Regions from separate parts of the Rhizobium sp. SEMIA 4085 genome, predicted to be linked through region 1. Evidence: predicted binding sites of a transcription regulator. Region 1 holds the regulator's gene; the other holds the start of a gene.
What was found. The regulator HrcA, encoded in region 1, represses chaperone genes, less so after heat shock. The targets are predictions, from matches to a motif close to GTTAGCACTCNCNNNNNGNGAGTGCTAAC.

Region 1 (5,509 bases):
GAAAATGCTCGTCACCGTCTTCGGTCCGCTCATCCGGCGAACGGCAGCCATCTCCTTCAGGAACGCAGCGGCGAACCGCTCCTGGTCGACCGGCTGATGACGGACATGGCTGTTGAAGTCGCAATAGGGGCACTTCGCCGCGCAGAAGGGCCAATGCACATAGACGCCGAAACCGGGCTCGCCGGTATCGGGCAGAAGCATCGCATCGCGCGTCAAGCTTGGTGTATCGAGAATCTCCACGAACCGACCCTACGCTTCCAGGCAGGTTTCGACAAAGCGTTTGAATGCGCGCGCCCGATGCGACAGGGCTTGCGGCTTGCCAATGTTCCAGCCGTGCTTTTCCTCGGCACTCATCTCGCCGAAGGTGATGTCGTAACCTTCCGGTTGGAAGACCGGATCGTAACCGAAACCCTGGGTGCCGCGCGGCGGCCAGACGACGGTACCTTCCACCTCGCCGCGAAAAAGCTCCGTATGCCCGTCTGGCCAGGCGAGGCAGAGCACGCTGACGAAGCGCGCGCGCCGTTGTTCCGGCTTGGTGGCTCCGGCTTTGTCCAGCGCCTGTTGCACCTTTTCCATCCCGATCGCAAAGTCGCGCGTGCCGTCTGCGGTCTCGGCCCAGTTGGCCGTATAGACACCCGGATCGCCACCGAGCGCATCGATCACCAATCCCGAATCGTCGGAAAGCGCCGGCATCCCTGCTGCTTTGGCAGAGGCGAGAGCCTTGATCGTCGCGTTTTCCTCGAAGGTTGTGCCCGTTTCGTCAGGCTCGATGAAGTTGAGGTCCGCTGCCGATTTGGCGGTAAAGCCGAGCGGTCCGATCAGTTCCTGGATCTCGCGGATCTTGCCGGCGTTGTGGCTGGCGACGACGATCGTCTTCGTTTCAAGCGTGCGCATGGTCGGTCCTATTCAATGCCCCAGATTCTGGCTTCGGCGCATTCGAGGCTGTTTCCCGCGGGATCGCGGAAATAGATCGAGCGGCCGCCGTTCGGCCAGTGGACTTCGGATTCGATTTCGATGCCCGCGGCTTTGAGCTTCACCGCCATGGCATCGATGTTCTTACCAGACACCCGGAAACATGCGTGGCCCTGACCTTTCGTGCCGTGGGGCGGTACCTGCAGGGCATCGGCCGCTGGCGGTTTCACCGTTTCATCGGGGTTGAAGATCAACAGCACGCCTTGCCCGCAGCGGAAGAATACATGCCGGTTTGCGGCGCGCGTGATCTTGGCAAGGCCGAGCACGCCTTCGTAGAAGGCCTCGGCCTTGTCGAGATCCTTCGCATAAAGCGCGGTCTCCAGCATGCCTTCCAGCAGGGCAGTCATCCGGCGATGGCCTGTTTCTGCATGTCGACGAGCTCCACGATGCCGGTTTTCGCCAGTGTCATCAGCGCCGCAAATTCCCCGTCCGTGAACGGCGTGCCTTCGGCGGTTCCCTGAATTTCAACGATGCCGCCGGCACCCGTCATGACGAAATTCGCATCGGTTTCGGCCGAGGAATCTTCGAGATAATCGAGGTCGATCACCGGCTGGCTGGCGAAGATGCCGCAGGAAATCGCAGCGACATGATCCTTGAGCACGCGCTCGACCTTGATCATGTTGCGGGTTTCCATCCACTTCAGGCAGTCGTAGAGCGCAATCCAGGCTCCCGTAATGGAGGCCGTGCGCGTACCGCCGTCAGCCTGAATGACGTCGCAGTCGAGCGTGATCTGGCGCTCGCCCAGTTCCTTGAGATCGACGACGGCACGAAGGGAGCGGCCGATCAGGCGCTGGATTTCCTGTGTGCGCCCGCCCTGCTTGCCGGCCGCGGCCTCGCGTTTCATGCGCTCGCCGGTTGCCCGCGGCAGCATGCCATATTCGGCCGTGACCCAGCCCTTTCCAGTATTGCGCAGCCAAGGTGGCGTCTTGTCTTCCAGGCTTGCGGTACAGAGCACATGCGTATCGCCGAATTTGACGAGGCAGGAACCTTCCGCATGCTTTGAAAAATTGCGCTCGAAAGTGACTTTGCGCATCTGGTCGGTTTTTCTGCCTGAAGGCCGCATTGTGATCTCCTGAAGCACGACGCCGAAAACCGTAAAGCGGTTCTCGCAAAACATCATGCATGCTTGAATGGTGTCGACCGCTTCTACGATTGGCCGCAGCCATTTGCAAATTCCCTTTTGCTACGAGGGCGAGAACGGCTATATTTTAGGGATCGTCATCAGCAGCGCAGGTCTAAGGAAGGTCATGGGGTTCAGGTCGACGTCGGTTTCGGATGCCGTTGCTGCGCTGGATGAACGCTCCAAGGAAATCTTCCGCCGCATCGTTGAAGGCTATCTGGAAAGTGGCGAGCCGCTCGGCTCGCGCAATCTCTCCCGCATCCTGCCCATGTCGCTATCGCCCGCGTCGGTGCGCAACGTGATGAGCGACCTGGAGGAGTTGGGCCTGATCTACTCGCCGCATGTCAGCGCCGGACGCCTGCCGACGCAGGGCGGCCTTCGCTTCTTCGTCGATGCCTTCATGCAGGTCGGCGACCTTTCCGCCGAGGACCGTGCGAATATCGACCGCCAGGTCCGCCCCGAAAGCCGCGACAATCCGGTTGAATCGATGATGAACGAGGCAAGCCGGATGCTGTCGGGCATTTCGCGCGGCGCAGGGCTTGTCATCACCTCAAAGAGCGATCCGGTTCTCAGACACGTCGAATTCATCCGCCTGGAGCCCACCAAGGCGTTGGCAGTGCTCGTCGGCGATCACGATCAGGTCGAAAACCGCATTATCGAATTGCCGGCAGGTGTTACGTCGTCGCAGCTGACGGAGGCCGCGAATTTCCTCAATGCCCATATGTCTGGCCAGACATTGCCGGAATTGCGCAAGCAGCTCAGTCGCCTGAAGGAGAACGTCCGCCACGAGCTCGACGCGTTGTCCCGGGATCTCGTCGAGCGCGGTATCGCGGTGTGGTCTGGCGATGCGGACGAAGGCAAGCCGCCGCAGCTTATTATTCGAGGCCGATCCAATCTGCTCGATGGCCTGGCAGGCGCGGAAGACCTCGATCGTCTCCGCATGCTCTTCGACGATCTCGAAAAGAAGGACAGCCTGATCGAGCTGCTGAACCTTGCCGAAACCGGTCCGGGCGTGCGCATCTTCATCGGTTCTGAGAACAAGCTCTTTTCGCTTTCCGGCTCCTCGCTGATTGTTGCGCCCTATCGCGACGATGACGACCGCATTGTCGGCGCCGTCGGCGTCATCGGCCCGACACGGCTCAATTATTCACGCATTGTGCCGATGGTGGATTACACCGCCCAGCTGATCTCCCGGCTTGCGCGCGGCACGCTGTAAAAAACCCGGAATTTTTTCTTCTTTGTCACGCAGACTTGATTTTTTGCGGTCAAAGCTCGATATCGGGCGCATCCCAAGAGAACCCATTACCGGAGACCGTCATGACTGACGAAACGACGAAAAACGGATCTGACGCTGCCGCGGCTGAAGCCGCAGACGACGTTGCCGCAAACGTCGAGAACGAAACCACGGTGGAAGCGCCGCGCCAACCGGATCCGCTTGAAGTGCTCAAGGCTGAAAATTCCGAGCTGCGCGACCGCTATCTGCGCCTTGCCGCCGAAATGGACAATCTGCGCCGCCGCACGGAGCGCGACGTGAAGGATGCAAAGTCCTACTCGGTCGCGGGCTTTGCGCGCGATATGCTTGCCGTTTCGGACAATCTGCGCCGCGCGCTCGATGCCATCCCCGCCGAGGCGAAGGAAGCGGGCGAGACAGGCCTCAACACGTTGATCGAAGGTGTCGAGATGACGGAGCGCTCCATGCTCTCGGCGCTGGAGCGCCACGGCGTCCGCAAGTTGGATCCGATCGGCCAGAAGTTCGATCCGAACTTCCACCAGGCGATGTTCGAGGTTCCCAATGCCGAAGTGGCGAATAACACGGTCGTCCAGGTCGTTCAGGCAGGCTTCACGATCGGCGAGCGTGTTCTTCGTCCCGCAATGGTCGGCGTGGCCAAAGGCGGCCCGAAGGCAGCAGATGCAGACCTCAACACAGCGTTCACCGAAAAGGACGCCTGATCTTCTTTTCAGGCGCCTTTCATAATCAGTCCGAAAATCAGATGCGGGCGAAGCGCTCGATCATGAGATCGAAGAAGCCGTCCGCATCCACATAGCGCATCACCTTGGCATTGCGCTTGCGGTCGGTCACATGCCACCAGTCGACCACCGTCATGCCAACGGTCAGCTCCGACTTCACCTCGATCTCGACATTGCAGTCACGGCCCTTGAAGAGTTCGGGCTTCAGTAGGTAGGCGACGACCGCCGGATCGTGCAGAGGCCCACCGTCCGAACCATACTTCTCGACATCGAAGCGCTCGAAGAATTCCAGCATTTCGACCATTGCTTTGGCCGGTGCCGTGCCGAGATCGGCCATGCGTTTGACGCGATCCTTCCGTGTCAGCAACTGATGTGTCACGTCGAGCGGCATCATCACGATCGCTATGCCGGAACGAAAAACGATGTCGGCTGCTTCCGGATCGACATAGATGTTGAATTCGGCGGCGGGCGTTATGTTGCCGCCCTCGAAGAAGCCGCCTCCCATCATCACCAGTTCACGGATGCGCGGAATGATGTCCGGCGCCTTTTGCAAGGCCATGGCGATATTGGTAAGCGGTCCCAGCGTGCAGAGTGTCACCGTGCCTTCCGGCTCGCCGCGAAGCGTCTCGATGATGAAGTCGACCGCGTGCTGTGCCTGCAGCGGCATCGTCGGCTCATCGAGCTCCGGTCCATCGAGGCCGGTCTTTCCGTGCACGTGCTCGGCCGTGACCAGCTTGCGCGCGATTGGCGCGTCGGCGCCTGCGAAAACCTTCGTGCCGGGTCGTGCGCAGAGCTCGCAGACGATGCGCGCGTTGCGGCTCGTGTAGGAGAGCGGCACGTTGCCTGCGACGGTCGTGACGCCGAGCACCTCCAGCTCTTCGGGGCTGCCGAAGGCAAGCATGATGGCCGCTGCATCGTCCTGGCCGGGGTCGGTGTCGATGATGATCTTTCTGGGGGTCGCCATTGCGTTGCTCCGTCTCAAGGTGCACGTCGTCGTGGCAGGCACCATTCGTTTATTTTTCCGTCGCAGATCGGCGCAGCCGCTGCGCTCGACGATGTGATGCGAGCCGCCATGATTTTTGTCAAGCAACGGCCCCAATCCAACCGTCTTAAATTCATGTGACTGCGATGCGCCGCATATGTCTTGCGCGAAAGGCACACGCTTCCCATATTAACGGCGTCCGGATGCTACGCTTAGGTCCGGGAAGGTCGCTTGGATCAAGGACTTTGAAAGATGAGCCGCATGACACCTTTCGCCAGCCCGCTGCTTTTGGGCTTCGACGCCATGGAAAAGACGCTTGAACGCATTTCCAAGGCAAGCGACGGTTACCCACCCTATAATATCGAACGTATCGCCCCCGACCAGGGAGCGCCTGAGCGCCTGCGCATCACGGTTGCCGTCGCCGGTTTCGGCGAAGACGAGCTGGACGTTACGACGGAAGAGAATCA
Region 2 (5,509 bases), on a different contig from region 1:
CTTTTCGCGCGGCGCGATAAGGCCGCGAGCCGCTTCTACCATGACCTTCAGATGGTCTGGGCTGCGCACGCCCTGGCGATAGAGTTCGATCGTTATGGCAGCAATGCGCTCCGCTTCTTCGGAATCCTTGGCTACCTTGGCGTCCGATCGAACCTCGTCGAATACGCATTGGCACATCTCAAGGTCACGGGTATCGAGCGGCACGTCCGATCTGTTTATGATCGTCTGAACCATCTTGACCTCCATTCCGTACGGCCCGCCCGTTGCCAGGCGGGCCGCATGTCAAGCTAGAAGTCCATGCCGGCTCCGGGGGGCATGGCAGGGGCGGCGGCTTCCTTCTTGGGTTTTTCCGCCACCATCGCTTCGGTCGTCACCAGCAGGCCGGCAACGGAGGCAGCATCTTGAAGCGCTGTTCGCACGACCTTGACCGGGTCGATCACGCCCATCTGATAGAGATCGCCATATTCATTGGTCTGAGCATTCCAGCCGTAGGAGAATTCGGCTTTTTCTCGCAGCTTGCCGACGACGATCGACCCTTCCGCCCCGGCATTCTCGGCGATCTGGCGCACCGGGGATTCGATTGCGCGCCGGACGATCTCGACGCCGACACGCTGGTCAGAATTGGCCGCGCTGAGGTTGTCAAGCGCCTTGACGGCGCGCAGCAGTGCCACACCGCCGCCTGGCAGGATGCCTTCCTCGACTGCCGCACGGGTCGCATGCAGCGCATCGTCGACGCGGTCCTTCTTTTCCTTCACTTCGACTTCCGTCGAGCCGCCGACGCGGATGACGGCAACGCCGCCTGCGAGCTTGGCAAGGCGTTCCTGCAGCTTCTCGCGATCGTAGTCGGAGGTGGTTTCTTCGATCTGCGCCTTGATCTGCGCAACGCGGCCTTCGATGTCGGACTTGGCGCCGGCGCCGTCGATGATCGTGGTGTTTTCCTTCTCGACAACGATTTTCTTCGCATGGCCAAGCATGTCGAGGGTGACGGACTCGAGCTTGATGCCGAGGTCTTCGGAGATGACCGTACCACCGGTCAGGATCGCGATGTCTTCGAGCATGGCCTTGCGGCGGTCGCCGAAGCCCGGAGCCTTGACGGCAGCAATCTTCAGCCCGCCGCGCAGCTTGTTGACGACGAGCGTTGCAAGCGCTTCGCCTTCGACGTCTTCAGCGATGATGAGCAGCGGCTTGCCCGATTGTACGACGGCTTCGAGAACCGGAAGCATCGACTGCAGGTTGGAGAGCTTCTTCTCATGGATGAGAACATAAGGATCCTCAAGCTCGACCCGCATCTTGTCCTGATTGGTCACGAAGTACGGGCTGAGATAGCCGCGGTCGAACTGCATGCCTTCGACGACTTCGAGTTCGGTTTCGGCGGTCTTGGCTTCTTCGACAGTGATGACGCCTTCATTGCCGACCTTCTGCATGGCTTCAGCAAGGAAACTGCCGATTTCGGCATCCCCGTTGGCGGAGATCGAGCCGACCTGGGCGATTTCGGCATTATTGGAGATTTTGCGGGCGTTGTTCTTCAGTTCCTTGACGACGGCATCGACGGCAAGATCGATACCGCGCTTCAGGTCCATCGGGTTCATGCCGGCAGCAACGGCCTTGGCGCCTTCGCGAACGATCGCCTGGGCAAGAACGGTTGCTGTCGTCGTGCCATCGCCGGCAACGTCGCTGGTCTTGGACGCGACTTCGCGCAGCATCTGCGCGCCCATGTTTTCGAACTTGTCCTCAAGTTCGATTTCCTTGGCGACCGAAACACCGTCCTTGGTGATGCGTGGCGCGCCGAAGGACTTGTCGATCACGACGTTACGGCCCTTCGGGCCGAGCGTCACCTTCACCGCGTTGGCAAGCACGTCGACCCCGCGCAGCAAACGGTCACGCGCGTCGCTGTGGAATTTGACTTCTTTAGCAGCCATGTCTTCACTCCTCCATTGGGTAGTCGGCTGACGTTAGCTGAAAGGCGCGCCTCAAGCGGCCTTCTTGCCGGCCACCGGAACCTCGATGATGCCCATTACGTCGCTTTCCTTCATGATCAGCAGGTCTTCGCCGTTAATCTTGATCTCGGTGCCGGACCATTTACCGAACAGGATCCGGTCGCCCGCCTTGACGTCGAGGGGCTGGATCTGGCCGGCGTCGTTGCGCGCGCCGGGGCCGACGGCGATGACTTCGCCTTCCTGCGGTTTTTCCTTGGCGGTGTCGGGAATGATGATGCCGCCTTTGGTCCTTTCTTCAGACTCAACACGGCGGACGAGAATGCGATCATGAAGCGGTCGGAACGTCATGTCTTCCTCCATGGACGATGATGATCACTTATCACGCTCCCGGACCAGGCGACCAATCCGGGCTACCGAGCTGCTGACCGCTCGGCGGAAAAAATCTGCTACCGATTTTTTCGAATTTCAAGGGGCCGACGGCAAAAAATTAGCACTCTTATCAGGAGAGTGCTAACGGCGCGGAACGGAAGCTTCGCCATCGGCGTTTAATCTCTGATGCGGCGCAGGCAGTTCTGTGCAGTGTCAAGCGTATTCCGAAGAGTGACTTGTCGCCTGATACCCGAAAGGCAAAGGCGAGTGCGCCGGATGAGCTGGCGCGTTGAAAACATGGAGGCTTAGATGAGCGTTCGTGATCTTATTCCCTGGGGCCGCAGCAACAGTCCGGTCCCGACAGGCTATGCAGGCAGAGACCAGCATCCGTTCCTTGCGCTTCATCGCGAGATGAACAGGTTGTTCGATGATGTTTTCCGCGGCGTCGAGGGCCATTTTCCGACTGTCGGGTCCGGTTTCATGTTCGAAACGGCCTGGCCGAAGATCGAAGTCTCGGAGACGGACAAGGACATCCGTATCGTCGCCGAAATCCCAGGAATGGACGAGAAGGATATCGAACTTCTGATCGACAATGGCATCCTGACGATCCGCGGTGAAAAGCGCGCCGACAGCGAGGATAAGGACCGGCAATTCTCCGAGCGGTTCTATGGCCGCTTCGAGCGCCGCCTGTCGCTCAATAACGAGGTGCAGGAAGACAAGGTGGACGCTTCGTTCAAAAATGGCGTCTTGACGATCACCCTGCCACGCTCCGAAACGGCGCAATCGACCGCCAAGCGCATTACGATCAACAGCTAGGCTCCAAACATTGTTGCCAAAGCGCATCCGTGGCCGAGAAACTGGGCGGGACCGCTGGCAGCGGTCCCCTTCTCTTTGAACGAGCGCCAGGATGATTTGTCGGCGCCTGCGGTCGATGCCTCAGCCTCACTCCAGTAGTCCGCGAAAGAGCGACGCCATGCGCACGGGGCGTTGCTGAGTTGACTTTAACCGAAAAAGAGAACATAAAGGGAACAGATGTAACGGAGATGCTCATGACGCACGCAGAACTCGTTATACAGAATGCCATGGCTTTTGTTGCTGCATCCCGCTCGGCGCGCGAGCGCGATCTGGAACGGCGTGAAAAGCTGCTCGCGCGGATCCAGTTGATGAGACCGCCGAACCCCTATCTCGTTAAGACCCGCGGCGGTGAGCAGCTCAAACTTGACCTCGATCGCTGAGAGGCGTCTGCCATTTAGGCAGAAGAGGGTGTTGCCTGCGCCTGGCATGCTGTAGGCCTTCGTAACGACACGCATCGCGCGGCGCGTCGCAACAGCTGCGCGAAGACCTGAAGATCAGGAACATGAGAACCTCGGCCAGGGGACGGCAGAGGAACCGGGAAAGAACGTCACGAAGAAGGCCGAACTCAATCACTCAATCCTCACGGCGGCGTGGTTCCGCTTCGATCTCCCCGGCTGGAAATCCTACTTCCAACTGGCACAGACACCGCAAATATTCAAAAACCTGGACTCGTGGATACGCCACCGCCTTCGGGCCATCCAGCTCAAGCAATGGGGCAAAGGAACCACGGTCTATAGCCGTCTCCGCAGCCTCGGAGCTCACCATGAGTGGGCGGCACTCATAGCCGGAGGCCGGGACATTGTGGAGGCACAGCGAAGCTGGGCTGAGCCGGGTCCTGACGGTTGGACACTTCGACGCCCTCGGCTTCCCCCGACTTGCATGACCACAACTTCTCGAACCGCCCGGTGCGGACCCGCATGCCGGGTGGTGTGGCAGGGGTACGGCTTAATCGCCGTCCCCTATGCCGATGAATGCGAACGAAAACCATCGGCCGGCCGGCCAGGAGATGTCATGAACAATTTTCTCGCAAAGACGCTTGCTTCCATCAATGCCCTTATTGCAATCGTCATTTTGGCCTTCTTCACGCTGTCCGGCGCAACCGCCGCCTCGGCTCAAGGCGGGTCCGGAATGTTCGTGATCGGAGCGATTTTTGGCGCGATCGCCGGCATCGTGGTCGCCGCCCTGGTCTGCGGAACGATCGCCTTTTTGACGCTGATAGAGCGCCACCTGAGTGTCATTGCCGCTGCAGCCAGGCAATCTGAGGGGCAATGAGGCCTCAATCCTTATTATGGAGGCTCCTGAGCGGCTTCTTGAGAATGCTCTCGCGGAGCGACATGCCGGGTTCGCGGTGCGGGCTGGCAGCCGGGTCTTGAGAGAACACCGGCCGCTGGGACGTTGTCTCTTCGCGGCGCATCTCTCGCCGGAGAGCTTCCAGGCGGCTATCCAAAGATGTCTGCGGCGGTGCGGTTTGTGGCTCGCGCGGCGCATGGCTGCGCGGCAGCATGTCCGGCCTGTAGGAATCGGTCGGCGCCAGCGGCGGCGCAGAGACGGACGCCGGATAGGAAGCATCCTCCGACGGCTCTTCGTCGTCGAACAGCATGTCGCTCTGCGCGGCACTGTAGCTTTGCTGGAAAGAGGAAATATCCGGACCGCCGCTGACGGCGCGCATGCGCGTCACGATCTTGCGCAGATCGACCGTATCGGGATCCTCGTCGGAATGCTTGGCGGTCGCCCCGTTCGCCTTCGGCAGCAAATGCTGCTCGACGCGCGAAAAGCGCATGCGCATCGGCACGCTGATCGCTTCGCCGAAGGCGATCGCTTCGCCGTTGCCGATCGAGGAAATGAAGCTCGTCGTCGAAATCGACGAATTCGGGATTGCCGATCTTATGATGTCCTGGTCGCGATCGTTGGCAAGGCGCATGGCAAACAGCGTTGAGCACTGTGAGAGGATCGTCTGGTCGAGTTCGCCGGGGCGCTGCGTGATGATGCCGAGCGAGACGCCGTACTTGCGGCCTTCCTTGGCGATGCGGGCGATGGCCTGGCGCGTCGGGATGAAGCCGAGGTTCGGATCGGCCGGAACATAGCGGTGCGCTTCTTCGCAGACGACGAGCATATGGACAGCGCCGTCACTCCAGAGCCCGATTTCGAAGGCCATGCGGCACAGGACGGAGGCGACCGAATTCACCACTTCCGAGGGGATCCCGGAAAGCTGGAACGTGCAGATCGGCCGGTCGTCGCCAGGAATGCGGAATATCTGCGCCACGGTGTCCATGATCGTGTCGCTGATCGTGTTGTTGGAGAACATGAAGTGGTAGCGCGGATCGTTGATTGCCGCGATGATGCGCATC

Region 2: a site for HrcA is predicted at 2,424-2,452, ahead of groES (co-chaperone GroES). Genes of this name have one in related genera too.

What each region holds. Positions count from the first base shown of each region.
Region 1 covers NZ_JABEPH010000005.1:23,817-29,325, reverse strand. Annotated here, with positions in the region: gene hemW (radical SAM family heme chaperone HemW) at 1-240, opposite strand, end outside; gene rdgB (RdgB/HAM1 family non-canonical purine NTP pyrophosphatase) at 250-894, opposite strand; gene C9413_RS01440 (VOC family protein) at 903-1,319, opposite strand; gene rph (ribonuclease PH) at 1,316-2,035, opposite strand; gene hrcA (heat-inducible transcriptional repressor HrcA) at 2,220-3,308, shown strand; gene grpE (nucleotide exchange factor GrpE) at 3,410-4,042, shown strand; gene C9413_RS01420 (nucleoside hydrolase) at 4,080-5,024, opposite strand; gene C9413_RS01415 (Hsp20 family protein) at 5,295-5,509, shown strand, end outside.
Region 2 covers NZ_JABEPH010000221.1:1,861-7,369, reverse strand. Annotated here, with positions in the region: gene C9413_RS20580 (hypothetical protein) at 1-234, opposite strand, end outside; gene groL (chaperonin GroEL) at 288-1,919, opposite strand; gene groES (co-chaperone GroES) at 1,971-2,285, opposite strand; gene C9413_RS20565 (Hsp20/alpha crystallin family protein) at 2,616-3,122, shown strand; gene C9413_RS20560 (hypothetical protein) at 3,350-3,541, shown strand; gene C9413_RS20550 (hypothetical protein) at 4,173-4,433, shown strand; gene C9413_RS20545 (ATP-binding protein) at 4,438-5,509, opposite strand, start outside.